4 regions of the Pseudomonas sp. BIGb0164 genome follow, and region 1 is predicted to be linked to each of the others. Evidence: riboswitches for the same ligand, from Rfam matches in the RefSeq annotation. Region 1 holds a riboswitch; each other region holds the start of a gene.
What was found. A riboswitch is a leader RNA that binds a small molecule or an ion and turns the genes downstream of it on or off. The one in region 1 is predicted to bind cobalamin.
Positions count from the first base shown of each region.

Region 2: another riboswitch for cobalamin. It lies ahead of M2394_RS19470 (ABC transporter substrate-binding protein); the one in region 1 lies ahead of M2394_RS29845 (CbtB-domain containing protein).
Region 3: another riboswitch for cobalamin. It lies ahead of cobO (cob(I)yrinic acid a,c-diamide adenosyltransferase); the one in region 1 lies ahead of M2394_RS29845 (CbtB-domain containing protein).
Region 4: another riboswitch for cobalamin. It lies ahead of M2394_RS29395 (CbtB-domain containing protein); the one in region 1 lies ahead of M2394_RS29845 (CbtB-domain containing protein).

Region 1 is NZ_JANUEA010000015.1:2,340-9,650, reverse strand. Features, by position in the region: gene M2394_RS29865 (ATP-binding protein) at 1-2, opposite strand, end outside; gene cobN (cobaltochelatase subunit CobN) at 2-3,763, opposite strand; gene cobW (cobalamin biosynthesis protein CobW) at 3,767-4,831, opposite strand; cobalamin riboswitch at 4,924-5,124, opposite strand; gene M2394_RS29850 (hypothetical protein) at 5,314-5,823, shown strand; cobalamin riboswitch at 5,958-6,166, shown strand; gene M2394_RS29845 (CbtB-domain containing protein) at 6,262-6,450, shown strand; gene M2394_RS29840 (CbtA family protein) at 6,462-7,166, shown strand; gene M2394_RS29835 (cobalamin biosynthesis protein) at 7,163-7,311, shown strand, end outside.
Region 2 is NZ_JANUEA010000007.1:153,414-160,724, reverse strand. Features, by position in the region: gene M2394_RS19490 (GNAT family N-acetyltransferase) at 1-417, shown strand, start outside; gene M2394_RS19485 (hypothetical protein) at 470-928, opposite strand; gene M2394_RS19480 (ABC transporter ATP-binding protein) at 1,106-1,870, opposite strand; gene M2394_RS19475 (iron ABC transporter permease) at 1,867-2,871, opposite strand; gene M2394_RS19470 (ABC transporter substrate-binding protein) at 2,868-3,878, opposite strand; cobalamin riboswitch at 3,993-4,187, opposite strand; gene M2394_RS19465 (aldehyde dehydrogenase family protein) at 4,263-5,645, opposite strand; gene M2394_RS19460 (putrescine utilization regulator PtrR) at 5,749-6,621, shown strand; gene M2394_RS19455 (hypothetical protein) at 6,727-6,936, opposite strand; gene M2394_RS19450 (amino acid aminotransferase) at 7,036-7,311, opposite strand, start outside.
Region 3 is NZ_JANUEA010000005.1:30,547-37,857, reverse strand. Features, by position in the region: gene M2394_RS14435 (C40 family peptidase) at 1-421, shown strand, start outside; gene M2394_RS14430 (sorbosone dehydrogenase family protein) at 464-1,777, opposite strand; cobalamin riboswitch at 1,877-2,135, shown strand; gene cobO (cob(I)yrinic acid a,c-diamide adenosyltransferase) at 2,214-2,825, shown strand; gene M2394_RS14420 (cobyrinate a,c-diamide synthase) at 2,822-4,213, shown strand; gene bluB (5,6-dimethylbenzimidazole synthase) at 4,210-4,860, shown strand; gene cbiB (adenosylcobinamide-phosphate synthase CbiB) at 4,857-5,765, shown strand; gene cobD (threonine-phosphate decarboxylase CobD) at 5,758-6,747, shown strand; gene M2394_RS14400 (cobyric acid synthase) at 6,744-7,311, shown strand, end outside.
Region 4 is NZ_JANUEA010000014.1:8,729-16,039, forward strand. Features, by position in the region: gene M2394_RS29370 (peptidylprolyl isomerase) at 1-680, shown strand, start outside; gene M2394_RS29375 (LysR family transcriptional regulator) at 733-1,710, shown strand; gene M2394_RS29380 (LysR family transcriptional regulator) at 2,102-2,968, opposite strand; gene M2394_RS29385 (DUF4865 family protein) at 3,062-3,601, shown strand; gene M2394_RS29390 (CbtA family protein) at 3,603-4,331, opposite strand; gene M2394_RS29395 (CbtB-domain containing protein) at 4,351-4,563, opposite strand; cobalamin riboswitch at 4,595-4,726, opposite strand; gene M2394_RS29400 (histidine phosphatase family protein) at 4,763-5,317, shown strand; gene cobF (precorrin-6A synthase (deacetylating)) at 5,363-6,118, shown strand; gene M2394_RS29410 (alpha/beta hydrolase) at 6,130-6,849, shown strand; gene M2394_RS29415 (hypothetical protein) at 6,979-7,311, opposite strand, start outside.

The sequences.
Region 1 (7,311 bases):
ATCAGCTGTCTTCTTCTATATCCAGCAACAGGTTTTCCAACGCCGCCTTGTAAGCCCCGGGCTCTTGCCACAGGCCGCGCTGCTGGGCTTCGAGCATGCGCTCGGCCATATCGCGCAGGGCATCGGGGTTGTGCTGTTGCACAAAGGCCCGGGTGTCAGGGTCCAGCAGGTAGGCGTCGGCAAGCAACGCGTATTGATGATCGTCGATCAGCGCGGTGGTGGCGTCGAACGCGAACAGATTGTCCACGGTGGCGGCCATTTCGAACGCACCTTTGTAGCCATGGCGCTTCACACCTTCGATCCACTTGGGGTTGGCAGCGCGGGAACGGATCACCCGGTTCAGCTCTTCCTTCAAGGTGCGGATCTTCGGCAAATCAGGTTGGCTGTGGTCGCCATGATAGCTGGCGGCCTTGTCGCCGCTCAGGGTTTCCACGGCGGCGAGCATGCCGCCCTGGAATTGGTAGTAGTCGTTGGAGTCGAGCAGGTCATGCTCGCGGTTGTCCTGGTTCTGCAACACCGCCTGCACCTGGCTCAGGCGCTGAGCGAATTGTTCACGGGCGGCCGTGCCTTCGTCGGCACCGCCATAGGCGTAACCGCCCCAATTAAGGTAGACCTCGGCCAGGTCTTCACGGGTTTGCCACAGGCGACCGTCGACCGCGCCCTGCACGCCGGCCCCATAGGCACCGGGCTTGGCCCCAAAAATGCGCCACCCGGCCTGCTTGGCGGCGGTTTCTTCGTCCAGGCCGGACACACGCAACGCCTCACGCTCGCTGCGCACCTTGGCCGCCAGCGGGTTCATATCGTCCGGCTCATCCAACGCCGCTACCGCCTGCACCGCCGCGTCAAACAGGCGAATCAAATTGGCAAACGCATCGCGAAAGAAGCCTGACACTCGCAACGTCACATCGACACGCGGACGGTCCAGCAGGCTGATCGGCAGGATCTCGAAGTCATCCACCCGCTGGCTGCCCGTGGCCCACACCGGGCGCACGCCCATCAGCGCCATGGCTTGGGCAATGTCATCACCGCCGGTGCGCATGGTGGCCGTGCCCCACACCGACAGGCCCAGCTGACGCAGGTGGTCACCGTGGTCTTGCAAGTGGCGCTCAAGAATCAGGTTGGCGGACTGGAAACCGATGCGCCAGGCGGTCGTGGTGGGCAAGTTACGCACATCGACGGTGAAGAAGTTGCGACCGGTGGGCAGCACGTCCAGGCGTCCACGGCTGGGGGCGCCGCTCGGCCCTGCGGGTACAAAGCGGCCGGCTAACGCATCGAGCAAGCCGCGCATTTCGGCCGGGCCGCAGGCATCCAGGCGCGGCGCGACGACGATGCGCAGGCTCTCGATCACCGCCTTCACGTCTTCCCAACCGGGTTCTTCCAGCTGTTCCAGCGGCCCTTCCAGCGCCTGCTCGATCAACCGCGCGGCGTACAGTTCCAAACGCTCGCGGGTGTCGCCTGCGGTGCGCCACAACTGTGGGTCGATTTTCTGCAATACAAGCGGACGGCGCCCGGTCCAGGGCTCGGCCAAGGCGCAGTCCAACGGGTCAAAGCCCAGCTCGAATGCCTTGGCCAGCACCCGCAAGAGGCTCGATTGCGGGCCGCGCCCATCGCCACGCGGGATACGCAGCAAGGCCAGCAAGGTGTCGATACGCAGGCGACCTTCGGGCGACTCGCCGAAAATATGCAGGCCGTCGCGGATCTGCGACTCCTTCAAGTCACACAGGTAAGTGTCCAGGCGCGGCAGCCAAACGGCGGCGTCCGCCTCGCTGTCCAGCTCAAGCTCCTGGTCGATGCGGGTTTCGCGCACCAGCTTGAGGATGTCTTTCTGCAATTCCAGAGCGCGGCGCGGGTCGAGCAACTGCGCTTCGTAGTATTCGTCCGCCAGCAGTTCAAGGTTGCGCAGCGGCCCGTAGGTTTCGGCGCGGGTCAGCGGTGGCATCAAGTGGTCGATGATCACCGCCTGGGTACGCCGCTTGGCCTGGGCGCCCTCGCCCGGGTCGTTGACGATAAACGGGTAGATATTCGGCAACGGCCCCAGCAATGCATCGGGCCAGCAGTTTTCCGACAGGCCCACGCCCTTACCGGGCAGCCATTCGAGGTTGCCGTGCTTGCCCACGTGGATCACGCCGTGGGCGCCGTAGGTGTGGCGCAGCCAGAAGTAAAACGCCAGGTAGGCGTGAGGCGGTACCAGGTCCGGGTCGTGATAGACGGCGCTGGCGTCCACTTGATAGCCACGCGCCGGCTGGATGCCGACAAACGTCAGGCCCAGGCGCAGGCCGGCGATCATCATGCGGCCGTCGCGGAACATCGGATCGCTGTGCGGTGCACCCCAGCGTGCCAAAACAGCTTGGCGGTTGGATTCAGGCAGGCGACTGAACATCGCCTCGTAGTCATCCAGGCTCAGGCTTTGATGGCAGGGGCGCAGGTCGAGGCTGTCGAGGTCGTTGGTCACGCCGCCAAGCAAATCGTGGATCAGCGCAGTGCCGCTTTCAGGCAGCTCGCTCGGCAGCGGATAGCCTTCGGCTTGCAGCGCACGCAGGATATTCAGCGCGGCAGCCGGCGTATCCAGGCCCACGCCGTTGCCGATACGGCCGTCGCGGGTCGGGTAGTTGGCGAGGATCAGCGCGATGCGCTTGTCAGCATTCGGCACCCGCGCCAGCTCGACCCAACGCCGCGCCAGTTCAGCGACAAAGTCCATGCGTTCAGGCGCGGCGCGGTAACAGACCACGTCCGACTGGCTGCGCTCGCTGCGCCAGGCCAGGTCCTTGAAACTGATCGGCCGGCTGATGATGCGCCCGTCCAGCTCCGGCAAGGCAATGTGCATCGCCAGGTCGCGCGGGCCCAGGCCTTGTTCGCTGGCCTGCCAGCCGGGCTCGTTGTCTTGGGCGCAAATCGCCTGGATCACCGGGATATTGCGGCGAAACGGTCGCAAATGCGGCGCTTCGGGGCTGGATTGGGCAAAGCCGGTGGTGTTCAAAATCACCGCCGCACCCACTTCATCCAGCAGGTCCTCGACCACCGTCAGGCAGCCGGGCTCTTTCAAACTGGCCAGCGCAATCGGCAGCGGGTTAAGGCCCGCTGCCTGTAAGCGTTGGCAAAACACATCGATAAAACCCGTATTGGCCGCCTGCAAATGGGAGCGGTAGAACAGCACCGCCGCCACCGGCCACTCGGGGTTCCAATCCGTCTGCCAGTCGTTCAGGCGCGGGTTGGCTTTATGCGGGTGATAAATCGCCGTGCGCGGCAGGGTTTGCGGCTCGGCCCAGGTGTAGTCGCGGCCCAGGTAAGCGCTGGCCAGGCAGCGATAGAAATCCAGCGCGTTGCCCAGGCCGCCCTGGCGCAAAAAGTGCCACAGGCGGTCGCGGCTTTCGGCGTTTACCGTACTCAGGCTGCTGAGTTCCGGGTCCGGGCGATCGTCCCCCGGCACCAGGATCAGCTGCACGCCGCGTTCGGCCAGCTCCACCAGCCGCTCGATGCCGTACCGCCAATAACCGATGCCGCCGTGCAGCGAAATCAGGATGACCTTGGCGTGGCGCAGCACTTCATCGACGTACAGGTCGACCGACGCATGGTTCTGCACCTGCATCGGGTTGGCCAGCCGGAAGCTGGGGTAATCGTCGGGCAATTGCTGGGCCGCTTCGGCCAGCAATGCCAGGCTGGAATCACCGCTGCACAGGATCACCAGGTCAGCGGGGGTTTGGCCAAGGTCGGCAATATTGTCGTCCGAGACGAAACCACCGGGCTGGGTCCTGAGCAGGTGCATGGGTCAGACGCTGAGTGCAGCGCGCAACTGCGCTTCGAGGCCGGCGGCATCGAGGTCCTGACCGATCAGCACCAGGCGCGTGATGCGCGCTTCGTCAGCGCCCCAGGCACGGTCGAAGTGCTTGTCGAAACGTGTGCCCACACCCTGGATCAGCAGGCGCATCGGCTTGTTGGGGATGGCCGCGAAACCTTTGACGCGCAGGATGCCGTGTTGCACCACCAGTTGGGTCAGGGCGTCGAGCAGCAGGGCTTCGTCGGCTTGCGGCAGGTCGATGGAAATGGAATCGAAAGCGTCGTGGTCGTGATCGTCGTCTTCACCTTCGTGGTGATGATCGTGATGGCTGTGGCGACCGTCGATGTGCTCTTCAGAGCCGGCACCCAAGCCGATCAGCACGTCCAGCGGCAGGCGACCGCTGCTGGCTTCGATGATCTTCACCGCAGGCGGCAGCTCTTCGGCGACTTCCAGGCGCACGCGGGCCAGGTCTTCCGGGTTGATCAGGTCGGTTTTGTTGAGGATCACCAGGTCGGCGCTGGCCAGTTGGTCGGCGAACAGCTCGTGCAACGGCGACTCGTGATCCAGGTTCGGGTCCAGTTTACGCTGGGCGTCGACCTGGTCCGGGAAGGCGGCGAAGGTGCCCGCGGCGACGGCCGGGCTGTCGACCACGGTGATTACCGCGTCGACGGTGCAGGCGCTGCGGATTTCCGGCCACTGGAAGGCTTGTACCAAGGGTTTTGGCAGGGCCAGGCCTGAGGTTTCGATGAGAATGTGGTCGAGGTCACCACGACGGGCCACCAGTTCGCGCATCACCGGGAAGAACTCTTCCTGCACGGTGCAGCACAGGCAGCCGTTGGCCAATTCGTAGACGCGGCCGTTGGCTTCTTCTTCGGTGCAACCGATGGAGCACTGCTTGAGGATTTCACCGTCGATGCCCAATTCGCCGAATTCGTTGACGATTACCGCGATGCGACGGCCCTGGGCGTTGTCGAGCATGTGGCGCAGCAAGGTGGTTTTGCCCGAGCCGAGGAAGCCGGTAACGATGGTGACGGGGAGTTTGGCCAGTGTTTTCATCGGATGCCCTTTGGGGCGGGCATACGGGACGATAGGCCCTGCGACGGCGCGCAGCAGCGGATTTCGTCACCGGATCACCCCGCCCGGTTGAAGTAGAAAATCGGTTGCGAGGCAGGTCTCCTGGCTTGGGGCGTGCGGGTCTTGCGACCGGCGCTGGCTGCGCCTTCCCGCCTTGTCGGCAGTGGCGTGGCAGTCAGCTGAACCCTTTACAGTTGCGGGGGCAGCCGCGGCTTGGACCGCGTTCCCTTCTTAGCTCCGGCCTGGGCTGGAGAACCTCGAGGGTGCAAGGCTACGCAGTGCCACAGAGCGGGTCAATGCCAACACATGAGGTTCGCGCCATACCGCGGCAGTCGAATGAAACTTACAACTCGCATTAATTGCCCGATAGCCAGCTAGGAACAGCTTGGACTTTTGCACCACACAGATTTGGCTCATAAGCGCTCAATGCGCGCCAGACATACCAACGCAATAAAGGATCAAACATGACACTTTCGGCACTTTCCCCCCTCCACTTTAACCTGCCACCTAACGCACCGAGCTACAAAGGCGAGAAAGAAGCTGATGCCCCGCAGGACAGTATTCAGATCCAACACGCTGCATACACCAGCACGAGTAGCCTCGAAACTCGGGCAAAGAGAAGTACAACAGAGCAAAAGCCCCAGGTCTGGTTCTACAGTGACAAAGAGTTGCTACAAGAGGTGAAGAAACACTTCGATGAATATGCAGCCGGACAGGGCGATGAATACGTCAACTTCAAAGAATTAAAAGAGGCCGCCGGTCAGGTGCCAACCACGAGAACCTTCTCTCCAAAAGCCTCAGCCGTTGCCGAGGAGATCCTCAAACGCACCCGGCTTCTCAACCAGCTGGACATAGGAGTGGGCTGGACACACACCGGAAGGGGATTACAAGACGAGAGGTTTGATCATGACAACCTTGACTACTTGATCACCTACGCTTCCACTAAGCGCAGAGTCAAGTTAATTCGAAATTAATATGAAAATTTGTCTGATCCGCAAAAAATCAACATCAGATTGCTCGTCATCCTTGAGGTCAACTCTATCCTTCAAACACCTTAAACATTTACAGCCGCTCAAGGTGTTTGACGCACATCAACCGCCCATGTTCTCCTACACATCTTGTTTCGGGTGCCCTGCAAAGGGTGAAACGGGAAACCGGTACGCCATACCTCTATGGCAAGTCCGGTGCTGCCCCCGCAACGGTAAGCGAGCGAAGCGTCATAACCACTGTGCACTTGCATGGGAAGGCGATGCTTTCAGGACTCTCCCAAGAGCCCCCTCGCAAGCCCGGAGACCGGCCCGAAAAAATCAGATAACAAACCCGCGGTGGGCGGGCGCTGTTCGAACCCTGCGTGCCCGGCTCGCGGGGTTTTCATGCGCTCGTGTCACCCTGAAACCCTGAAGGGACGCGCCATGTCGATCATCACCAGCACCTCGCACGCCACCGGCAACACCACCACCCTCAGCCAACGCCTGACCGCCGCCATCGGTGCGTCGATCCTCGGCGCGTGCCTGGTGTATTTCGCCGGTTTCTCTCATATCGAGGCGGTGCACAACGCAGCCCACGATACCCGCCACAGCGCCGCGTTCCCGTGCCACTGAGACTTGCCGACATGATCAAGCGTATTGCGCAAACCGCAGGGTTCACTGGCCTGCTGGCCGCCCTGCTGCTGACCCTGCTGCAAAGCTTCTGGGTCGCCCCGCTGATTCTGCAGGCGGAAACCTTCGAAAACGCCCCGGCCGCCACCGAAGTGGCCCACGAACACGCCGAAGGCGCCGCCGCCCACAGCCATGACGCCGAGGCCTGGGAGCCGGAAGATGGCTGGCAGCGTGTGCTGTCCACCACGGGTGGCAACCTGGTGGTCGCCGTCGGTTTCGCCTTGATGCTGGCCGGTCTCTACACCCTGCGCGCACCGACCCGTACCGCGCAAGGCTTGCTGTGGGGCTTGGCCGGTTACGCCACCTTCGTACTGGCGCCGACCATGGGCCTGCCACCTGAGCTGCCAGGCACTGCGGCAGCCGATCTGGCGCAACGGCAGATCTGGTGGATCGGCACCGCCGCCTCCACCGCCGCCGGTATTGCGCTGCTGGTGTTTGGCCGTAACTGGCTGCTGAAAGTGCTGGGTGCCGCGATCCTGGCCGTGCCTCACGTCATCGGCGCGCCACAACCGGAAGTGCACTCGATGCTGGCACCCGAGGCGCTGGAAGCGCAGTTCAAGATCGCCTCGCACCTGACCAACGTCGCCTTCTGGCTGGCGCTGGGCCTGATCAGCGCGTGGTTGTTCCGTCGCAACCGTGACGATCACTACGCCGCATGATCCTGGCGGTCGGCTTGGGCTGCCAGCGGGGTTGTGACGTTCACGCCCTGCTGGATCTGTTTGACAGCGCCCTCGCGGAGGGGGGCGTTGATCGCAACAGCATTACCGCGCTGGCCAGTATCGATCTGAAAAAGGATGAACGGGG
Region 2 (7,311 bases), on a different contig from region 1:
GAGCTGTTTCCAAAGCTCAGCGCGAGTGGCGTGCCGGATGACCTGGCACGATTTGAGGCGACCTATATTCAGGGCGACGGGCGATTTCTGGTGGTGCGCCATGACGACCACTTCGTCGCGGCCATCGGTTATCTGCCGTATGACCATCGCTTCCCACAGCTGGATTACCGTGCCCGCAAGACAGTGGAAGTGGTGCGCTTGTTTGTGTTGCCCGCCTTTCGCCGGTTTGGGCTGGCGGGGATGTTGTATCGCGAATTGGGAGCGCTGGCGCGGGCAGACGGGGTGGAGGTGATGTACCTGCATACCCACCCGTTTCTACCGGGCGCCATTGATTTCTGGGTTCGCCAAGGATTCACCATTATCGACGTCGACCCCGACCCCGTCTGGCAGACCACCCACCTGCATCGCCCCCTGTAACAACCGTCAACACCCCGCCCCCTGTAAGCGCTGGCTTGAACTGGCGCAATGATCAAGGTGTGGGCAACCCCAGGCGATGCGCCTCTTGGCTCACATTCATCTTGTTACCCTCGAGTGCGGGCGGGTGGCCGAGCAGGCGTGTGGCCGGTTCCAGGCTGTCATCGGCGGGAATGAGCAGTACCTGCAAGGTCTGGGGATTGATCACGCCCCAGTTCGACAAGTCGTGGCAGCCGCTGCCGTTGCATACGGCCTGGTAGACGATGCGTGGCCCGCCTGTAGCGCGGGTGTCGCAGGCGCCGCCGATGGAGTCGATACCGTAGTAGCGCAGCAGGGTTTCCCGGGGGCCGCGTTTTACCCGCAGCAGGACTTCGGCGCTTTCGGTGGTGAGCAAGGGCAGGGTTGGGTCAACGCCGATTGTCACGCTGGCGCCGGCGCAGTCGAAGGTTTGCTCGGCGAAAGCCGGTTGGGCGCACAGGGTGGCGAGGAGGGTAAAGGCTGCAATCCGTAGCATGCGGGCCACTCGATAAAAGGCAGGCGGCGATGCTAGCAGAACGGCCCGCGATGAAAATGAAACCGTACCTGTAGTGAGCGGGCTTGCCCCGCGCCGCGGCGTGTCAGGCCCTTTATGTACACCTGACACACCGCGGCGCGGGGCAAGCCCGCTCACTACAAGATGGCGGTAGGCTGTTTAATGGGGGCGTAGTCGCAGGATTTGCGCGCCGTCGAACGGGTCGGTGAGGTAGTGCGCCTGCACGCCGAACGTGTCTTGCAATCGCTGTGGCGTCAGTACGTCCAGCGGTTTGCCGAGGGCGACCAAACGGCCGTGGTCGAGCACGGCCAAGCGATCGCAGGTCAGCGCCTGGTTGAGGTCGTGCAGGGCAATCAGCGTGGTGACGGGCAGCGCTTGCACGCCCTTCAAGATGCCAAGCTGATGCTGGATGTCCAGGTGGTTGGTCGGCTCGTCCAGCAACAAAATCTGCGGCCGTTGTGCCAGGGCGCGGGCGATGTGCACGCGTTGGCGTTCGCCGCCGGAGAGGCTGCGCCAGGCGCGCTGGCTCAGGTGAGTGGCGTCGACGTCGTGCAGGGCCTGGCGCACGATGGCGTCGTCTTCCGCCGACCACGGGCTCAGCGCCGACAGCCAGGGCGTGCGACCCAGGGCCACGGCGTCGAAGACGCGGATGGCGTCGTCGGTGTCGGCCTGTTGTTCCACCACCGCCAGCTGTTGCGCGATGGTGCGGCGGGATAAATTCCCCAGGCGTTGGCCGCCCAGCCGCACGTCGCCGCTCACTGGCGTGCGCAACCCGGCGAGCAACTTGAGCAGGGTGGATTTGCCGGAGCCGTTGGGGCCGACGATGCCGAGGGTTTCGCCTTTTTCGACGTCGAGGTGAATATCACGCAGCAACTCCGCGTCGCGCACCTTGAAGCCCAGGCCGCTGCAACTGAGCACGCTCATCGCGGGTGCCTCCGGCCGATCAGGATCAGCGCAAACACTGGCGCACCAACCAATGCGGTGACCACGCCGACCGGAATCACCTGACCCTTGATCAGGGTGCGCGACAGCACGTCCGCCGCGATCAGGAACAGCGCACCACCCAACGCGCTGGCCGGCAATAGGCGCGAGTGCCCGGTACCCAGCAGCAGGCGCACGGCGTGGGGGATCACCAGCCCGACAAAGCCGATGGAGCCGACAATCGACACCATCACCGCCGTCACCAGCGCCGCACAGCCCACCAACACGAACTGCACGCGGCGCACCGGGATGCCCAGGGACGCCGCCGAGTCAGTGCCGAAGGTAAATGCATCCAGCGCACGGCGGTGCCACAGGCACACCGCCAAGCCCGCCACGGCCACCGGCACCGCCAGCCACACCGACGGCCAACGCACGCCGCTGAGGTTGCCCAGCAGCCAGAACAGGATGCCGCGCGCCTGTTCGGAGCTGGCCGACTTGGTGATCAGGAATGCCGTGAGGGCGTTGAACAACTGCGAGCCGGCAATGCCTGCGAGGATGATCTGGCCGGTGCCGCTGGCCGAACCGCTGGCGTGTGCCAGCAGAATCACCAGGGCAAACGCCGCCATCGCCCCCACGAACGCCCCGGCCGACAACGACACCAGCCCGCCACCGACGCCGATCAACGCCACCAGCACTGCACCGGTGGAGGCGCCGGCGCTGATGCCGAGCAGGTACGGGTCGGCCAACGGGTTGCGCAACAGCGACTGCAGGATCACCCCGCAGGTCGCCAGGCCCGCACCGCACGCGGCGGCCACCAGGGCGCGGGTGAGGCGGTAGTTCCACACCACGCCTTCGTCGATGGGGTCGAGCACGTAGCCCGCCGTCCACAGTTTATTGGCGAGCACTTGCAGCACCACCTTCGGCGAGATGGCGGTTTCGCCGATGGCCACGCCGGCGAGCACGGCGGCCAGGAGCAGGGCCAGGGCGAGCAGGGTACGGGTCATTTGAGTGGGTCGTAGCCGTCGATGGCCGTGGCCAGTTGTTCAAGGCCGTCGAACGTACGGAGGCTGGCTTGCAGCGCCAGGGCGTCGAGGATGATGATGCGGTTGTTTTTCACCGCGTCCATGTTGCGGGTCACCGGGTCGCTGCGCAGGAAAGCCAGTTTCTTTTCATGGTCGTCGGCCGGGTAGCGGCGGCGGTCCATGCGTGCGATCACCAGGAACGTGGGGTTGGCCTTGGCGATGGTTTCCCAGCCGACGGCGGGCCACTCTTCATCGGACTGCACCACGTTGGTCAGGCCAAGGGTCTGCAGCATGAATTCCGGAACGCCCTTGTGGCCGGCCACGTAAGGATCGGCGGCCATCTCGGCGCTGGAGAACCACACCAGCGCACTGGCCTGCTTGAGGCCTTTGCCTTGGGCGGTGGCGACCGACTTGGCCAGGCGCGCCTTGAGTTCGTCGTTCAGCTGTTGGCCACGGTCCTGCACGTCGAAGATCTGCGCCAGCTGGCTGATGCTTTTGTAAATGGTCTCGATGCGGAATGGCTCCAGCCGCGTGCCGTCGGCGCCCACCAGGTTGTCCTTGCCTTCGCAGTCGGAGGGCAGCAGGTAGGTGGGGATCTTCAGTTCCTGGAATTGCTCGCGGGTGCCGACCACGCCTTGGGGGCCGACCACCCATTCCAGCTCGGCGGCCACCAGTTGCGGGCGCTTGGCGATCACCGACTCAAAGCTCGGCTCGTTGTTCGCCAGGCGCTCGATGGTGTCGTTCTGGGCCTTGAATTGCGGCAACACATTGTTGAACCACAGCGAAGTGCCCACCACTTTGTCGCCCACGCCCAGGGCGTAGAGCATTTCGGTGGCGGCCTGGCCGATGGTCACGCTGCGGGCGGGGGCTTGCTGGAAGGTCTGGGGGCTGCCGCAGTTTTCCAGCGTCAGCGGGTAATGGGTGGGCGCAGCCTGGGCCAGGGTGCAGAAGCCGAGGCCGGTGAGCAGGGCGGTAACGCGTGGCAGCATGGGGCAATCTCCGTTTGAACCGTACAGTGAGCAGGGGGAGGTACGGTCGTGGAAATACAGCCATGGACGCTGCCGGGGGCAGGGCAAGGATGTCCTTCCCGGACACCCCGCCGGTCGTGATAACGCTTGGCCGGCAGGTCTCCTGACTCGTGCGTCGTCGCCACGCTCCGGCCTTCCCGAGCAGCGCTCAGTGGCAGTGTGGAGCAGGCTCAGCACCTACAGTTGCGGGGGCAGTTCCGATTGACGCGGGGGGCCGCGCTTCGGATTCCCTATTAGTCCCGTTTGGGAACCGGCGCGGTATGGTAGTCGATCGTACTGCCAAGGGGGAGAGAAAACCCGATCCCCCGTAGGAGCCGGCTTGCCGGCGATGGCGCCGGCGGTGGGTTATTTGCGGTTCAGCCACACGGTTTGGGCGTTGCAGAATTCGCGTACGCCGAAGTGCGACAGTTCACGGCCAAAGCCGCTCTTTTTCACGCCGCCAAACGCCACCCGAGGGTCGGACACGCTGAAGGCGTTGACGAAGATCCCGCCGGTTTCCAACTGGTTGGCGATGTCGCGGGCCTTGGCCGCATCGGTGGTGAAGATGCTGGCGGTGAGCCCGAATTCGCTGTCGTTGGCCAGGGCCACGGCGTGGTCGGCGTCGCGGGCGGTGATGATCGAGGCCACCGGGCCGAACAGTTCCTGTTTGAACGAGGTCATCTGGTCGGTGACGCCGGCCAGCACGGTCGGCTCGTAGTAGTTACCGGCCCCCGCGACTTTATTGCCGCCCAGCAGCAGGGTGGCGCCTTCTTCGAGGGTGGCCTGGACCTGGCCGTGCAGTTCGTCGCGCAGGTCGAAGCGCGCCATCGGGCCCACATAAGTGGTGGCCAGGGTCGGGTCGCCTATCACCAGGGCACGGCTGGCTTCGACGAATTTGGCGGTGAAGGCTTCGGCCACGCCGGCTTCGATGATCAGGCGCTTGGCGGCGGCGCAGACTTGGCCGCTGTTCTGGAAGCGGCCGATCAGGGCGGCTTGCACGGCGGCGTCGAGGTCGGCGTCGTTGAGCACGATGAACGGGTCGGAGCCGCCCAGTTCCAGCACGCATTTTTTCAGCGCAGCCCCGGCCTGGGAGCCGATGGCGATACCGGCGCGCACGCTGCCGGTGAGGGTCACGGCGGCAATGCGCGGGTCGGCGATGGCGCTGGACACGCCCTCGTTGCCCACGTTGATCACTTCAAACAGGCCTTCGGCAAAACCGGCTTTGTGGAAGGCCTGCTGGATCAGGTAGGCGCTGCCCATCACGTTTGGGGCGTGCTTGAGCACGTAGGTGTTGCCGGCGAGCATGGTCGGCACGGCGCCGCGCAGCACTTGCCACACCGGGAAGTTCCACGGCATCACGGCGAGGATCGGGCCCAGCGGGCGGTATTCGATCTGGGCGCTGCCGTTGTCCACCAGGGTCGGTTCCGGCGCCAGCATGGCCGGGCCGTGAGCGGCGTACCATTCGCTGAGCAGGGCGCATTTTTCGATTTCGGCACGGGCCTGGGCGATGGGCTTGCCCATTTCCAGGGTGATCATCTGCGCCATGTCTTCGGCTTGTTCACGCAGGGCGGCGGCCAGGGCCAGCAGCAGTTCGGCGCGCTGGCCGACCGGCTGGCGGCGCCAGGTGCGGAAGGCGGCGGTGGCGCGGTTCAGGGCGGCGTCCAGTTGTGCGGCGCTTTCGTAGGGGTAGCTGCCGACGGTTTCGCCGGTGGCCGGGTTGATCGAGAGAGCGTGGGTGGTTGCGTTCATGGCACCGTCCTGCTGAATGAATGGATTGGGTTCAGGCTACGGGGCTATCTCTTTTCTGGAAACTGAATAATATTAAGCAATACATTCACGATTGGAGAATGATGTGGATCTGGTGCAGCTGGAAATCTTCAAGGCCGTTGCCGAGCAAGGCAGCATCAGCGCCGCCGCGCAGTTGATTCATCGTGTGCCGTCGAACCTGACCACGCGCATCAAGCAATTGGAGCAGGACCTGGGCGTTGAATTGTTCATCCGCGAGAAGAGCCGCCTGCGCCTGTCGCCGGCCGGCTGGAACTTCCTCGGCTATGCGCGGCGCATTCTGGACCTGGTGCAAGAAGCCCGCGCCACGGTGGCGGGGGAGGAGCCCCAGGGCGCGTTTGCCCTGGGTTCGCTGGAGAGCACGGCGGCGGTGCGCATCCCGGCATTGCTGGCGGCGTATAACCAGAAGCACACCAAGGTCGAACTGGACCTGAGCACCGGGCCCTCAGGCACGATGATTGAAGGGGTGTTGTCGGGGCGACTGGCGGCGGCGTTTGTGGATGGGCCGGTGTTGCACGCGACCCTGGAAGGCGTGGCGGTGTTCGAGGAGGAAATGGTGGTGATCGCACCGCTGCACCATGCGCCGATTACCCGGGGGCAGGATGTGGCGGGGGAGAGCATCTATACGTTCCGCTCGAACTGTTCGTACCGCCATCACTTCGAGCGCTGGTTCTCACAGGATGGCGCGGTGCCGGGCAGGATCTTCGAGATGGAGTCCTACCACGGCATGCTCGCCTGCGTCAGCGCCGGTGCGGGCCTGGCGCTGATGCCGCGCAGCATGCTGGAAAGCATGCCGGGGTTCACGGCGGTGAGTGTGTGGCCGCTGAGCGATAGCTTCCGGATTCTGCACACGTGGCTGATCTGGCGGCGGGGGACGGTGTCGCAGAGCCTGAACAGTTTTGTAAAACTGCTGGAAGAGCGCGTTCTAGAGCCAGCATAGATCAACTGTGGGAGCTGGCTTGCCTGCGATGGCATCTACTCGGTCATGCAGGAAGATCGAGTCGTCTGCATCGCAGGCAAGCCCGCTCCCACATTTTGATCTTCATCAGCCGCCGAATTGCAGGGTGCCCATGGCCAGTTTTGCCATGATCGCTGCGGCGCCCAGTTGCACCAGCCACAGGGCCAGACCACCGAGGAATACACCCAGCGCCACCTGCAACACCAGACTCTTCTGCCGCTTAACCTGCGGCGCGCGCGGGGCGTAGTCATCCAGCTCGTCGCGGTCGGCGCGCAGGTCCAGGTCGTCGTTTCTCATAAGGCTCTCACAGCAAAGGGGCGGGCAAGGTTCAGTCTAGGGGCTGGCGACGAAAAAGGGGAAGCCATTGGCTTCCCCTTCTGTGCAACGGTTACCGGCTTAAAGCACCTGAACAATTGCCTTTGTGACCGCATCAATGTTCGACTGGTTCAACGCCGCCACACAGATACGGCCAGTGTCGAGGGCGTAGATGCCGAACTCGCTGCGCAGGCGGGTGACTTGCTCAACGGTCAGGCCGGAGTAGGAGAACATCCCGCGCTGGCGACCGACGAAGCTGAAGTCGTGGCCCGGAGCAGCCTTGGCCAGGTCGGCCACCATCTGCTCGCGCATGCCGCGAATGCGCAGGCGCATTTCGGCCAGTTCGGCTTCCCACTG
Region 3 (7,311 bases), on a different contig from region 1:
CAGTCAGAGCTTCTCGCCTGCTGCCGAAGACGTGCTCTTCCGTGCGCTGGGCCTGGTTGGCACGCCTTACCGCTGGGGCGGCAACACACCGGACTCCGGTTTCGACTGCAGTGGCTTGATCGGCTTTGTCTACCGTGACGCGGCAGGCATCTCGTTGCCGCGCACCACCCGCGAGCTGATCGTGATGCGTGCCCAGGACGTCAGCGAAGAGAACCTGCAGACCGGCGACTTGCTGTTCTTCGCCACCGGTGGCGGTTCACAGGTCAGCCATGCCGGGATCTACGTGGGGGAAGGGCGTTTCGTACACGCGCCGCAAACCGGCGGTACGGTCAAGCTGGACACCCTGTCCAAGGCGTATTGGCAGAATGCTTACCTGAGCGCCAAGCGCGTGTTGCCAGCAAACCTGGCTCGCAACCCATAACACCCGTAGGAGCCGGCAAGCCGGCTCCTACGGGTTTTGTATTTATTTGGCTGGCGACACCCGCCACACCTTGTTCCCCACATCATCGGCCACCAGCAAATCCCCCTGCTGATCAACCACCACACCCACCGGCCGCCCCATGGCCTTCTCGTCTTTATCAAGAAACCCCGTCAGCACGTCCACCGGTTGCCCTTTGGGCTGGCCACCCTCGAACGGCACAAAGATCACCTTGTAGCCACTGTGGGGCTTGCGGTTCCACGATCCATGCTGGCCGATAAATGCCCCGTTGCTGAACTGCGCCGGCAGTTTGTTGCCCTCTGCGAAGGTCAGTCCCAACGACGCCGTATGCGGGCCCACGGCATAGTCCGGTGCAATGGCCTTGGCCACCAGGTCCAGGTTCTGCGGCGAAACGCGCACATCCACGTGCTGGCCGTAATAACTGAAAGGCCAGCCGTAGAAGCCGCCATCCTTGACCGACGTGATGTAGTCCGGCACCAAGTCGCTGCCGATCTCGTCACGCTCATTTACCGCCGTCCACAACTTGCCCGTCTGCGGCTCCCAAGCCATGCCATTCGGGTTGCGCAGGCCGGAGGCGAAGATGCGGTGCTGACCCGAGGCGCGATCCACTTCCCAGATCGCCGCCCGACCTTCTTCCGCTTCCAGGCCGTTTTCGCCGACGTTGCTGTTGGAGCCGACGCTCACATACAGCTTGCTGCCGTCTTTGCTCGCTACTACGTTCTTGGTCCAGTGGTGGTTGATGCTGCCGCCTGGCAGGTCGACCACTTTGGTGCCGGCTTCCTTGATCGTGGTTTCGCCCGGTTGATAGGGGAAGCGCAGCAGTTTGTCCGAGTCCGCCACGTACAAATCGTTGCCGACCAGGGTCATGCCGAACGGTGAGTTCAGGTTCTCCAGGAACACTGTGCGCGTCTCGGCAACGCCGTCGTGGTCGGCATCGCGCAGCAGTGTGATGCGGTTCGGGCTCGGCACACCGGCGCCGGCACGGCCCATGACCTTCTCCATGACCCAGCCGCGAATCCCCTTGGCATCATCCGGTTTGGGCGGCGCATTGGTTTCGGCCACCAACACATCGCCGTTGGGCAGCACATACAGCCAGCGCGGGTGGTCCAGCCCTTCGGCGAACGCGGCCACCTGGGTGCCTGCGGCGGCCGTTGGTTTTGCGCCATCAGGCCAGCCGATCGCCGGGGCGATGTTGACGGTGGGGATCAGTGTCTTGTTCGGTTCGGGCAACTTGGGCGAAGGACCGGTGCCGTCCGACACCTGCAAACTTGAGCTTTCACCGCAGGCGGCGAGGGTGCCTGCGAGCATGATCAGTAAGGCGAGTCTGGTTTTATGCATGGTGTTCTCCTGAATACCTGTAAGGGTAGAGGAGTACGGCGGTCCGATGGTTCAAGTGCGAGGCCGGCTTTAATTGACGCTCCACCCCCAACCCACTAACCTTCGCGGCTTGTTCCAGGTGCTCTGTGGCGTATGCGTCGACAGGGTGAAACAGGGAAGCCGGTGAGTGAGCGCACTTGTACACAGTGCTGCCGCGATTCCGGCGCTGCCCCCGCAACGGTAAATGAGTCAAGACGCTGCCTTTTGCCACTGTATCGCGCGCGATATGGGAAGGCGCAACGTCGGCCTGCTCGCTCTTTTCACAAGGGCAGGGCGCCACTCATGAGCCCGGAGACCGGCCCGGAGCATCCAACAGCATCACGGTGGGCGATGCTTGGCTGTCTGTATTTTCTTTTTCCTGCCCGCCGTTTTTGTCCAGCCCCAACGGAGAGCTGCCATGACCGATTCCCCCGACCGCGACGAACGCCACCTGGCGCGCATGCTGCGCAAAAAAGCCGTGATCGACGAGCGCATCGCCAACTCCCCCAATGAATGCGGTTTGTTGCTGGTATTGACCGGCAACGGCAAAGGCAAGAGCAGCTCCGCATTCGGCATGCTGGCCCGGGCCATGGGCCACGGCATGCAGTGCGGTGTGGTGCAGTTCATCAAGGGGCGTAACAGCACCGGTGAAGAGTTGTTCTTCCGCCGCTTCCCCGAGCAAGTGCGTTTCCACGTCATGGGCGAAGGCTTCACCTGGGAAACCCAGGACCGCCAGCGCGACATCGCCGCCGCCGAAGCCGCCTGGGCGGTGTCCCGCGAACTGCTGCAAGACCCGGCCATCGGCCTGGTGGTGCTGGATGAGCTGAATATCGCCCTCAAGCACGGCTACCTCGACCTGGACCAAGTGCTCAGCGACCTGCAAGCCCGCCCGCCGATGCAACACGTGGTGGTCACTGGCCGTGGGGCCAAACCCGAACTGATCGAAATGGGCGACACCGTCACCGAAATGGGCATGCTCAAGCACGCGTTCCAGGCCGGTATCAAGGCACAGAAGGGCGTCGAACTTTGAATCAGCCCCGTCATTGCCCGGCCGTCTTGATCGCCGCACCGGCGTCCGGCCAGGGCAAAACCACCGTCACCGCCGCGCTGGCGCGTTTGCACCGCAACCTGGGGCGCAAGGTGCGTGTGTTCAAGTGCGGCCCGGACTTCCTCGACCCGATGATCCACGAGCGTGCCAGCGGTGCGCCGGTGTACCAGCTGGACATGTGGATGGTGGGCGAGCAGGAAAGTCGCCGCCTGTTGTGGGAGGCGGCCGGTGAGGCCGACCTGATCCTTATCGAAGGCGTGATGGGCCTGTTCGACGGCACCCCCTCCAGTGCCGACCTGGCGCGACACTTCGGTGTGCCGGTGTTGGGCGTGATCGACGGCACCGCCATGGCCCAGACCTTCGGTGCCCTGGCCCTGGGCCTGGCGCGTTATCAGCCGGACCTGCCGTTTGCCGGCGTGCTGGCCAACCGCGTCGGCACCTTGCGCCACGCGCAGTTGTTGGAAGGCAGCCTCACTGAAGGCTTGCGCTGGTACGGCGCGTTGTCTCGCGAAACCGGGATCGAACTGCCCAGCCGACACCTGGGGCTGGTGCAAGCCAGCGAATTGAATGACCTCGATGTGCGCCTGGATGCCGCCGCTCAAGCACTGGGCAGCAGCTGCGAAGTCGCCTTACCGCCTCCGGTCACCTTTGCCGCGCCCGAAGTGATCGTGGCCGAGCCGTTGCTCGAAGGCGTGCGTATTGCTGTGGCCCGCGACGAAGCCTTCGCCTTTACCTACGGCGCCAGTCTCGACCTGCTACGCGCGATGGGTGCCCAGTTGCACTTCTTCTCGCCGATCCATGACCACCAATTGCCTGATGCCGACAGCCTCTACCTGCCGGGTGGCTATCCGGAGTTGCACCACCAGGCACTGTCGCAAAACACGCCGATGCTCGAAGCCATCCGCGCTCACCATGCCGCCGGCAAACCCTTGCTCGCTGAATGCGGCGGCATGCTGTACCTGCTCGACTCGCTGACCGATGTCGATGGCGTCCGCGCCGAACTGGTGGGCCTGCTGCAAGGCGATGCCGTGATGCAAAAGAAACTGGCGGCCTTGGCGCTGCAAAATGTCGAGCTGCCCGAAGGCACGCTGCGCGGCCATACCTATCACCACTCCCTCACGACCACCGAGTGGCAGCCGATTGCCCGTGGCCTTAGCCCCAACGGTGGGCGTGGTGCCGAGGCGGTCTACCGGCAAGGCCGCATGACCGCGTCCTACGTACATTTCTATTTTCCATCCAATCCCGTGGCAGTGGCCGCCTTGTTTGCGCCAGACCGGGAGGCCGCCATCGCAGGCAAGCCAGCTCCCACAATGTACCGAGTTGAAACCCCATCCAATGTGGGAGCGGGCTTGCCCGCGAAGAGGCCATGACTGACAACGCCTTCCCCGAAGCCGACCGCCAGGCCATCTATCGCGCCATCGCCGAACGCCGCGACATGCGCCACTTCAGCGGCGGCACCGTTGCCCCTGAGTTGCTGCACCGTTTACTCCAGGCTGCCCATCAGGCCCCCAGCGTCGGCCTGATGCAACCCTGGCGCTTTATCCGTATCAGCAACCGCCAACTGCGTGAGCAGATTCAACAACTGGTGGAAGAAGAGCGCGTACGCACCGCCGAGGCATTGGGCGAACGCTCCGATGAGTTCATGAAGCTCAAGGTCGAAGGCATTCACGACTGCGCCGAAGTATTGGTCGCGGCGTTGATGGATGACCGCGAGCGCCATATCTTCGGCCGTCGCACCTTGCCGGAAATGGACATGGCTTCGCTGTCCTGTGCCATCCAGAACCTGTGGCTGGCGGCCCGCGCCGAAGGCTTGGGCATGGGCTGGGTCTCGCTGTTCGAGCCCCAGGCCCTGGCCGATCTGCTGGGCTTGCCGCCTGGCGCAAAACCCCTGGCGGTGCTGTGCCTGGGGCCGGTGGCCGAGTTCTATCCGGCACCGATGTTGCAGCTCGAAGGCTGGACCGAGCCTCGGCCGCTGAGTGACATGTTGTATGAGAATGCGTGGGGAGTGAGTCAATGAGTGTGGCCTTGCTGTGTGTCGCTGCGGTGGCGCTGGATGCGCTATTGGGCGAGCCCAGGCGCTGGCATCCGCTGGTGGCGTTCGGCAATTTCGCCGGGCGCATCGAGCAACGTTTCAACACCGGTGGGCGCGGTTGGCGCAGCCATGGCGTGACCGCGTGGTTTATCGCGGTGGTGCCGCTGACCCTGCTGGCCACGGCGCTGTCGTGGGCGCCGTATATCGGTTGGGTACTGGAAATTCTCGCGTTGTACTGCGCCCTAGGCATGCGCAGCCTCGGCGAGCATGTGATTCCGGTGGCGCAGGCCTTGCGCAGCGATGACCTGGACGAAGCGCGCAAACGCGTCAGCTACCTGGTGAGCCGCCAGACCAGCGAATTGGACAGCACCGAAGTCGCCCGCGCCGCCACCGAATCGGTGCTGGAGAACGGCAGCGACGCGGTGTTTGCCGCGCTGTTCTGGTTTGTAGTCGCCGGCGTGCCGGGCGTGGTGCTCTACCGCTTGAGCAACACCCTCGACGCCATGTGGGGCTATCGCAACGAACGCTTCGAGCGTTTCGGTTGGGCTGCGGCCAAGATCGACGACGTGCTCAACTACATTCCCGCACGCCTGGTGGCGTTGACCTACGCCGTGCTCGGCAAGACTCGCCTGGCGCTCAAATGCTGGCGCACCCAGGGCCCCACCTGGGATAGCCCCAACGCCGGCCCGGTGATGGCGGCGGGTGCCGGCGCCTTGGGTGTGGAGTTGGGCGGCGCTGCGATCTATCACGGTGAAGTGCACCATCGCCCGCAATTGGGCGAAGGCCCGGCGGCGGATGCCGATTCCATCGACCGGGGCTGGCAACTGGTGCAGCGCGGCGTATGGTTGTGGCTGCTGATCCTGTGCGCGGGGGCGCAATTCTATGCTTGAACACGGTGGCCGGCTGCGCAAGGCAGCGATTCAGTACGGGATTGCCGAGGCCGATTGGCTCGACCTGTCGAGTGGCCTCGCGCCCTGGCCGTGGCCGATCCCGGAGATCCCGTTGCGCGCCTGGGCCCGCTTGCCCGAAACCGATGACGGCCTGGAGCAGGCCGCCAGCGAATACTACGGCGCTGCGCACCTGTTGCCGGTGCCCGGTTCCCAGGCGGCCATCCAGTTGCTGCCACGCCTGCGTCGTGCCGGCAAAGTCGGCGTGTTGTCGCCGTGCTATGCCGAACACGCCGAAGCCTGGCGTCGCGCCGGCTATGTGGTGCGCGAGGTGCAGGAGCAGGAAGTCGACTTCTTTCTTGATGGCCTCGACGTACTGGTGGTGGTCAACCCCAACAATCCCACCGGCCTGAGCCTGACCCCACGACGCCTGCTCGACTGGCACTCACGCCTGGCCCAGCGCGGCGGTTGGCTGGTGGTGGACGAAGCCTTCATGGACGTCACCCCTCAATTGAGCCTGGCGGGCCAGGCCCACCAGGTTGGCCTGATCGTGTTGCGCTCGTTTGGCAAGTTCTTCGGCCTGGCCGGGGTGCGGTTGGGGTTTGTGCTGGCTGAACGCAAGCTGCTCAAGTTGCTGGCTGAACAGGTCGGCCCCTGGGCAGTCAGCGGGCCGACGCGCGTGTTGGGTCAGGTGTGCCTGCGCGACACTGCCGGTCAGGCGCGCCAACGCACACGTTGCATCGAGGCGGGCCAGCGTCTGTTTGCCTTGCTGGAACGCCACGGCTTCCAGCCCCAGGGCGGCTGTGCGTTGTTTCAATGGCTGATCACGCCCCACGCTGAACGCATGCACGAATTTATGGCCCAGCGCGGGATCCTGCTGCGGCTGTTTGTCCATGACAGCAGCCTGCGCTTCGGCTTGCCCGACACCGAGGCCGACTGGTTGCGCCTCGATGAGGCCCTGGCCGCCTACAAGGAAGCTTCATGAGTACATTGATGGTGCAAGGCACCACATCCGATGCCGGCAAAAGCACCCTGGTGACCGCCCTGTGCCGCTGGCTGGTCCGCCAAGGGGTGGCGGTCGCGCCGTTCAAACCGCAGAACATGGCGCTCAACAGTGCCGTGACCGCCGAGGGCGGTGAAATCGGCCGCGCCCAGGCCGTGCAGGCCCAGGCCGCCAACCTGGCACCCCACACCGACATGAACCCGGTGTTGCTCAAGCCCAACAGCGACACCGGCTCCCAGGTCATCATCCATGGCCGCGCGGTCACCAGCATGAACGCGGTCGCCTATCACGACTACAAAGCCATCGCGATGCAGGCGGTGCTGGCCTCGCACGCGCGGTTGAGCCAAGCCTACCCGGTGGTGATGGTGGAAGGCGCCGGCTCCCCGGCAGAGATCAACCTGCGTGCCAATGACATCGCCAACATGGGCTTCGCCGAAGCCGTGGATTGCCCGGTGCTGCTCATCGCCGACATCAATCGCGGCGGCGTGTTTGCCCATTTGGTCGGCACGTTGGAGTTGTTGTCGCCCACCGAGCAAGCGCGGGTCA
Region 4 (7,311 bases), on a different contig from region 1:
TCCGGTCGCGCTTGGCGCAAAAGGCCGTGCTCGAACAGGCTGACGCCCAAGGCTGGCGCCAGCGCCCGGAGGTGGAGCAGCAGACCCGCGCCGCCACCGAGCAGATCGTGTTCCGTGACTACATGCTGTCGGTCAGCCAGGTGCCAGCCGACTACCCCAGCGCCGCCGAGTTGCAACAGGCCTACGACAGCGGCAAGGCCCAGTGGGTGACGCCGCCGATGTACCGGGTGAGCCAGATCTTCCTGGCGGTCAACGACCCACAAGGCGCCGACGCCGTGCGCCGTCAGGCACAGGAACTGAGCCGCAGGGCCCAGGCCGCACCGAGTGAGTTCGCCGCCCTGGCCACGCAATATTCCCAAGACCCGGACACCGCCCAGCGCGGTGGCGACTCAGGTATGCAACCGTTGCAGCAACTGGTGCCCCAGGTCCGCGACGCGGTGTCGCGCCTCAAGGTGGGGGCCGTGTCGGAGGTGGTGCAAAGCCCGGCCGGTTTCCACGTGCTCAAGCTGATCGGCCAGCAACCGGCACGCACCGCCACCCTGGACGAACTGCGCGAACGCTTGACCCAGGCCCTGCGCGCCCAGCGCCAGGAGCAGATCGCCAAGGCCTATCTGGAAGGCATGCTCAATACCGCCACCTTGAGCATCGACGGTGCTGAGTTGAACAAGGTGCTGGAGTAGCACACGCCAACACGCATTGGATGCACAAGACCTACAAGACAGGGAGTCTCCCATGGCATTTCTAGAACCGTCTGCCCCCCAGGGGGCTGCACCCTATCGTGAGCCGATGGCGCCGCGCAGCGCCTGGCTGGCCCAGGCCGGCGAGATCGAACCGGAGGTGGCGCGCTATTTCCTGGTGAGCGCGCGCTGTGGTTGTTTCATGCAGGCGGCGCGCAGCTTGAATATCAAGGCGACACTGCTGCGCAAGCGCTTGGCGCAGCTGGAGGAACAGCTGCACCACTCGTTGTTCACTTACCAGGGGAATGGGCTGGTGCTCAGCCGTGACGGTCAGCAGTTGCAAGCGCACCTGGTGGCGCTGGCCCATGAGCGGCGCTTGCCAGTGGTGGAGCAACCGCTGATTCGCCTGGCGGTGGCCGAGCCGATCCTGCATGACATTCTTGGGCGCGACCTGATCGCCTTGTTGCGCCGCAATGCCAGTGTGCGGTTGGAGATCATTTCCCTCGACAGCCAGTTGTCCCTGCAGGCGGTGGATGCGGATGTGGTGCTTTGGCTGTCGGATGCCGACGGGCCGTTGCCGGGGCCGAGTTTTCCGACGCAGCCGCCTCGGGCGTTGGCGCGGTTGCATTATCTGCCGCATATCGCCAAGCGTTATTCACGGTTGACCACGCGGCCGGACAGTGTCGAGGACCTGGACGATTACATGCTGGTGCAGTGGCAGCCCGATGTGCAGGTGGAGGCGTTGCAACCCTGGAACGCGGTGGTGGAGCAGCGGCTGGCGGCGGTGGTGCAGGTGCAGGCGTATTCGTTGATGTTGGAGATGATTCGCTGTGGGGCATGCATTGGGTTGTTGCCGCATTACATGAGCAGTTTTGACCGGGGGTTGGTGGCGTTGCCGGGGTTGCTGGCTGAGAGTATGCAGCGGCAGGTGTGGTTGGCGGTGAATGCGCGGGTGCAGGATGCTGATGCGGTGAGGAGGGTGGTGGAGTTGATTGTGGGGACGTTTGAGGGGCGGCGGGAGTGGTTTGATTGAGTACATATCCGTTGCTGGGGTGACGGCTGATATTGGTTCCGCCCTTACGGCGGGTCACTTTTGGAAAGAGCCCAAAAGTAACCAAAAGGCTCTTGCCCCAACACTCGGTGCCTCGCCTAGGCTCGGCATGCCCTCACTCCGGCTTGAATCCGTGGGCCGCCGCCCCGCGCCATCCATGGCGCGGGGCGGCTAACCCGGCGTCCTGCCGGGTTACCCACGGATTCAAGCCTGCGTTCGGCCAGCGTGTTTGATGGGGCGCCCAAGATCAAAAGCAAAAGCAAGAGCACGGCGGCCTAGTAGCCGACCTTAGTGGTGTGGATCTGTAGGAGCCGGCTTGCCGGCGATGCAGGCGCCTCGGTGAATCAGGCATGTGCCAAACCGGGTGGCGGGTTCAGCGTTGTAGAACCCCCCGAAAGGTTGCACTCAGCGCGCGCAAGGTTTCCCGCGAACGTGCATCGCTGATCCGGCTGAAGAGCACCACTTCACTGACGGGCAATGCGGGCAGTCCAAATTGCGCACTCACGTCCACCGCGCCGGGTGGGGCTACGCGATGGGCGAGGGCGGCGACGCCGAGGCCGGCGCTCACGGCGGCGCCCACGGCCATTACGCCGCCGCCGACGAAGACCTCGGTCCAGTCGATGTGGGCTTCGTCCAGGGCGCGGGTGGCCAGGTGGCGAACCCCGCACGGTGCGGCCATGGTCGCCATGCGCAGTGGCGTGCCTGGCGGGTGTTGCCAAGTGGGGGCGGCGAACCAGCCGAAGCGTTCCACGGCCAGGACTTCGCCGTCTTGGCGGTCGCCTTCGTTGCGCACGATCACGGCGTCCAGTTCGTTGCGGTCGAACGCGGCCACCAGGTCGCGGGACGAGGCGATGCGCACTTCGAGGATCACCAACGGGTCGTAGGCCGCCAGGCGGCTGAGCCACAGCGGCAGGTCGGGCCCGGCCACGTGGTCGCTGATGCCGATCACCAGACGTCGTTGCACTTGGGCGGCCATGTCGCCCAAGGCGCGCTCGTGGGCGTTGAGCAGGGCGCGGGCGGCGACGATGAATTGCTCGCCCTGGGGCGACAGCCGCACATGCCGGGGCGTGCGTTCCAGCAGGCGATAACCGAGGCGTTCCTCCAGGCGCTTGAGCTTGAGGCTGATGGCGGCCTGGGAGGTGTCCAGCGCCTCGGCGGCGCGGGTGAAACTGGTGAAGTCGGCCACCAGCACGAACGCTTGCACGGTGTCGATATCCAGGGGTTTGGGTGCGTCAGCCATATCGGTTCCTTATCGCACATATATCGGCTCATATCTTGTTGAAATCATCGCCGCTGCGCAAGCTGGAACCTCATCTTGCACAGGAGTTTTTGTATGTTCGCCAAACAGTATTCGCACCGTTTGCCCGCCGACTACGACATGGGCGTGATTCGCCGGCGTGCCGCGCAATTGGGGCCATTGTGGGATAACGCCGAGGGGCTGCTGTTCAAGGCGTTTATCGCTCAGGAGCAGGGCGGCAACGTGTATGCGTCGGTGTACCTGTGGTCCGACCCGTTGCAGGCCGCCGACTTTTTGCTGGGGTCACGCTTCCAGAAAGTGCTCGACAGTTTCGGCCGCCCGCATATCGAAAGCTGGCTGCCGCTGGATGTGCAACGTGGGCCGGCGCAGGCGGCGTTGAGTTTGTATCGGGAAGAGTGGCCACTGGCGCCGGGGGCGGATCGGGCCGCGATACTGGCTGAAGAGAAAGTGCGCAACCTGCAAGTGGCGGACAGCCGTGACACCTTCGCGGTGTTCCTGGCGCTGGATGTGCAAGCCTGGCGTTTGGTGCGCATCACCTTGTCGGCCAAGGCACTGGATGTGACGCATCCCGGGACGGGCTATCAGGTGTTCTACCTGGCCCATCCCGGAATCTAGCTCAGGAGTTCAAGCGTGCGCGTGGCTGGCTCAAGAAGCGCTCGGCCACCGCACCGAACACCAGGCCCAGGGTGGTCCACAGCACCAGCTGGATGCCCAGGGACGCGACGCGGAATTTCCACAGCAGCACGGCCGAGAATTGCTCCGGCACTTCATTGATCACCGGGAACAGGCTGCCGGCCACCGACACGATCACGATGTACAGCGCAACGCCCAGGATTACCCCGGCCCACACGCCACGGCGGGCAATCAGCTTGCGTGCGGCGTTGATCGCGATCACCGCGGCCGCTACCGACACCAGCAGCATCAGGAAGAACAGCTGGGTGCGCTGGGCGATGGTCTCCGGGTCACCCACGGATGGCGGGTTGGCCGGGTATTTCAGGCCGGGCACCAGGATGAGGGTGGCAAACGCCGCCAACGCCAGCAGTGCCGCCAGGCCACGGGGGCCGACCTTGCCGATGCGGCCCAGGGCGTAAGCAAACACCAGGGAGAAAATCCCGCCCAGGGAAACGCTATACACCACCACACCGGTGAACAGGCCGAAGGTGCTTTGCACGTCGCGGCTCACCAGTTCTTCTTCCGGCGCATCGCCGTGCATCTGTGCCATCTGGTCTTCAAAGGCGATGGCCTTGTCGATCTGTGGCTCACCAAAGGTCTTGGCGAAGCCGAATGCCAATACGCCGGCGAGCAGGCCCACCAGCATCCCGCGAACGAGTAATTGCCCTGTCATGTCCTGTCTCTCTTGTTGATTAATGGCAGGGAAAGCCCAGCAGATGGCGACCGTCGTGGACGAATTCGTGCACGTACATGCCCTTGAAAACCGCTGTGGCACCTTGCTCGGCGCCGACGAAGTAGATCGCCAGCATCAACAGCAGGCCGCCGAAGATCGCCCAAGGGAGGATTTCGCCCAGGGGAATCGTTGGCACATAGACATCAGGGTGGGTTGCAGCGGTATTAGCCATGAAAACCTCCAGGGATGACGCGTCCCGAAATGGAAAGCATAGGGAGCTGAAACAGGGTCTGGCTTACGGCTGTGGGGCCGAATACAGTGGCGCGACCGCGCCGGCTTCGAACCGGCTTCCTGTTTCATGTTCGTTGTAACATGTTGAAACAACTTTGCCAGTCTACGCTGACTGCGCGCCGAAACAGAGTGAATTTGTGATGCAGACCACCCGTTTAAGCCTGATCTGCCATGCCGCCACGCGGGCGCAGAAGCAGGGGCGGTTTCCCGATGACGAATCTGTCGTGCTGGACTGGCAGCGTGAGGCGCTATCCCAGGCCGGTCGCTACCCGAAAAAACACCGCCTGATCTGCGGGCCGGAAGCCAGGGCCCGGCAGACCGCTGGCTTGTTCGGTGACAACGCACAGGTAGAAGTCGCCTTGCGCGACGGCGATTTTGGCCACTGGAAAGGCCAGGCCATCGACCAACTGGACGATGAAGCCATGAGTGCCTGGCTCACCGACAGCGCCAGCGCGCCCCACGGTGGCGAGTCGGTGGACCAGATCTGCCTGCGGGTTGGACAGTGGATGACATCCCTGGAAAGCCAACCGGGGCATGTCGTGGCCGTTACCCATCCCTTTGTGATCCGTGCCGCGTTGTTGCACGTGCTGCAGTTGCCGCTGTCGATGTTCTACCGGGTCGACGTCGAGCCGCTGTCATGCACCGAGCTGCGTTTCAACCGCGTGTGGCGCCTGCGCCTGGAAACTCACGCCTGAGCCCGCGAACATGGCAAAATCCACGCCCCGCAATGAGAGCAACCCATGAAACGCATCCTGATCATCGGCATTGGCGCCGGCAACCCTGACTACATCACGATGCAGGCCGTGAAGGCGCTCAACCGCACCGACGTGTTCTTCCTGATGGACAAGGGCCAGAGCAAGGACAAGTTGATCGACCTGCGCCGCGAGATCTGCGAGACCTACATCACCGAGCCCGGCTACCGCTTTGTCGAGGCCGACTGCCCCGAGCGTGTGCGCGGTGATATCGACTACACCACCGCCGTGCAGGACCTGAACCGCGACAAGCAGCAGACCTTCGAACGCATGATCAATGAGGAAATGGCCGACGGCGAAGTGGGCGCATTCCTGGCTTGGGGCGACCCGGCGCTGTACGACAGCACCATTCGGATCCTGCAGGCGATCCTGGCCAGTGGCCGTTGCACCTTTGAATTCGAAGTGATCCCCGGCATCACCAGCGTGCAGGCCCTGGCAGCGCAGCACAAAGTGCCGCTGAACCGCATTGGCAAGTCCGTCGAGATCACCACCGGGCGCCGCTTGGCAGCAGGGCAGGCCAGCGACGCCGACACCCTGGTGGTAATGCTCGACGCCGAAGATTCCTACCGTACCGTGGCCGATCAGGACCTGGATATTTATTGGGGCGCCTACCTGGGCACGCCGGACGAGATCCTGATCAGCGGCAAGGTGGCTGATGTGGCAGAAGAGATTCAACGGGTGCGCAAGGCCGCGCGCCTGGCCAACGGCTGGATCATGGACACCTATTTGTTGCGCAAACCCTGAGGTAACGTCCCATGCTCAAACTGTATGCCCTGGCGCTGGCCCTGGTGGTCGGTGCTGCTCATGCTGACGATTCGCTGCACACCGACTTGCCGTTGGCGTACCTGGAACAGACCCAGAGTGACGCACGCAACCAGCCGTTGGTGATTTTCCTGCACGGGTTTGGCAGCAACGAGGAAGACCTGTTTGGCATCAAGGATTCGCTGCCGTCCACTTGGACTTACCTTTCGGCACGGGCACCCATGCCAGTAGACCCCCAGGGTTATCGCTGGTTTACCAAGACCCAGGGTGAAGCTGAGTACAACGGCGAAACGGCCGACCTGCAGCGCAGTGCAAAATTGATCGAAGACTTTATCGGCAAGGCCACGGCCAAGTACCACACCCGGCCCGATCGGGTATTCCTGGTGGGCTTCAGCCAGGGCGCGATCATGTCCTACGAGGTGGGCTTGCGTCAGCCGGAGCGGGTACGCGGGATCGCGGCGCTCAGTGGCAGTGTGCTGCCAGTGCTCAAGGCCGAGCTGAAACCGAATGACGCGTTGGGAGCGCTGGCGATCTTCATCGGGCACGGCACGCTGGACCAGGCGCTGCCCTATGCGTCGGCCACGCGGGCGAACGAAGTGTTGACGGGGTTGGGGTTGAAGCCGGAGTTTCACGGTTACCCGGGCATGCCGCATACCGTGAGTGAAGCCGAAGTGCAGGATTTGAAAGCCTGGCTGGAAAAAAGCCTGAAATAAACGCGGTCAAAAAATGTGGGAGCGGGCTTGCTCGCGAATGCGCTGGATCAGTCAACCTATCTGTGACGGGTACACCGCATTCGCGAGCAAGCCCGCTCCCACATTCGATTTGTGTTGTACGTAGCGGGGTTATTTACCGCCGGTAATCTGCTTCACCAACTCCGCATGCCCCTTCACATCATCCCCACGGGAAATGGCCTGGATCACCAGCAGGTGATTCCCCGAACCGCCGAGGAACGTGGAGTTCAGCGTCTTGCCGCCGCCCTGGGTGGCGGTGCTGTCGACCTGGCGCAGGCCCAGCCCCTTGAAGGTCAGCTTCTTTTCGCCTTGTTTCTTGAAGTCGGGCAGGGCGGCACTTTGGTCCTTGATAAACCCGGCCACGGCGCCATCGAGGAACTGGGTGTCGTTGTCCTGGATGGTGACCCCATCTTTACGCGCGGTTTCGGCGACGATCACCACGCT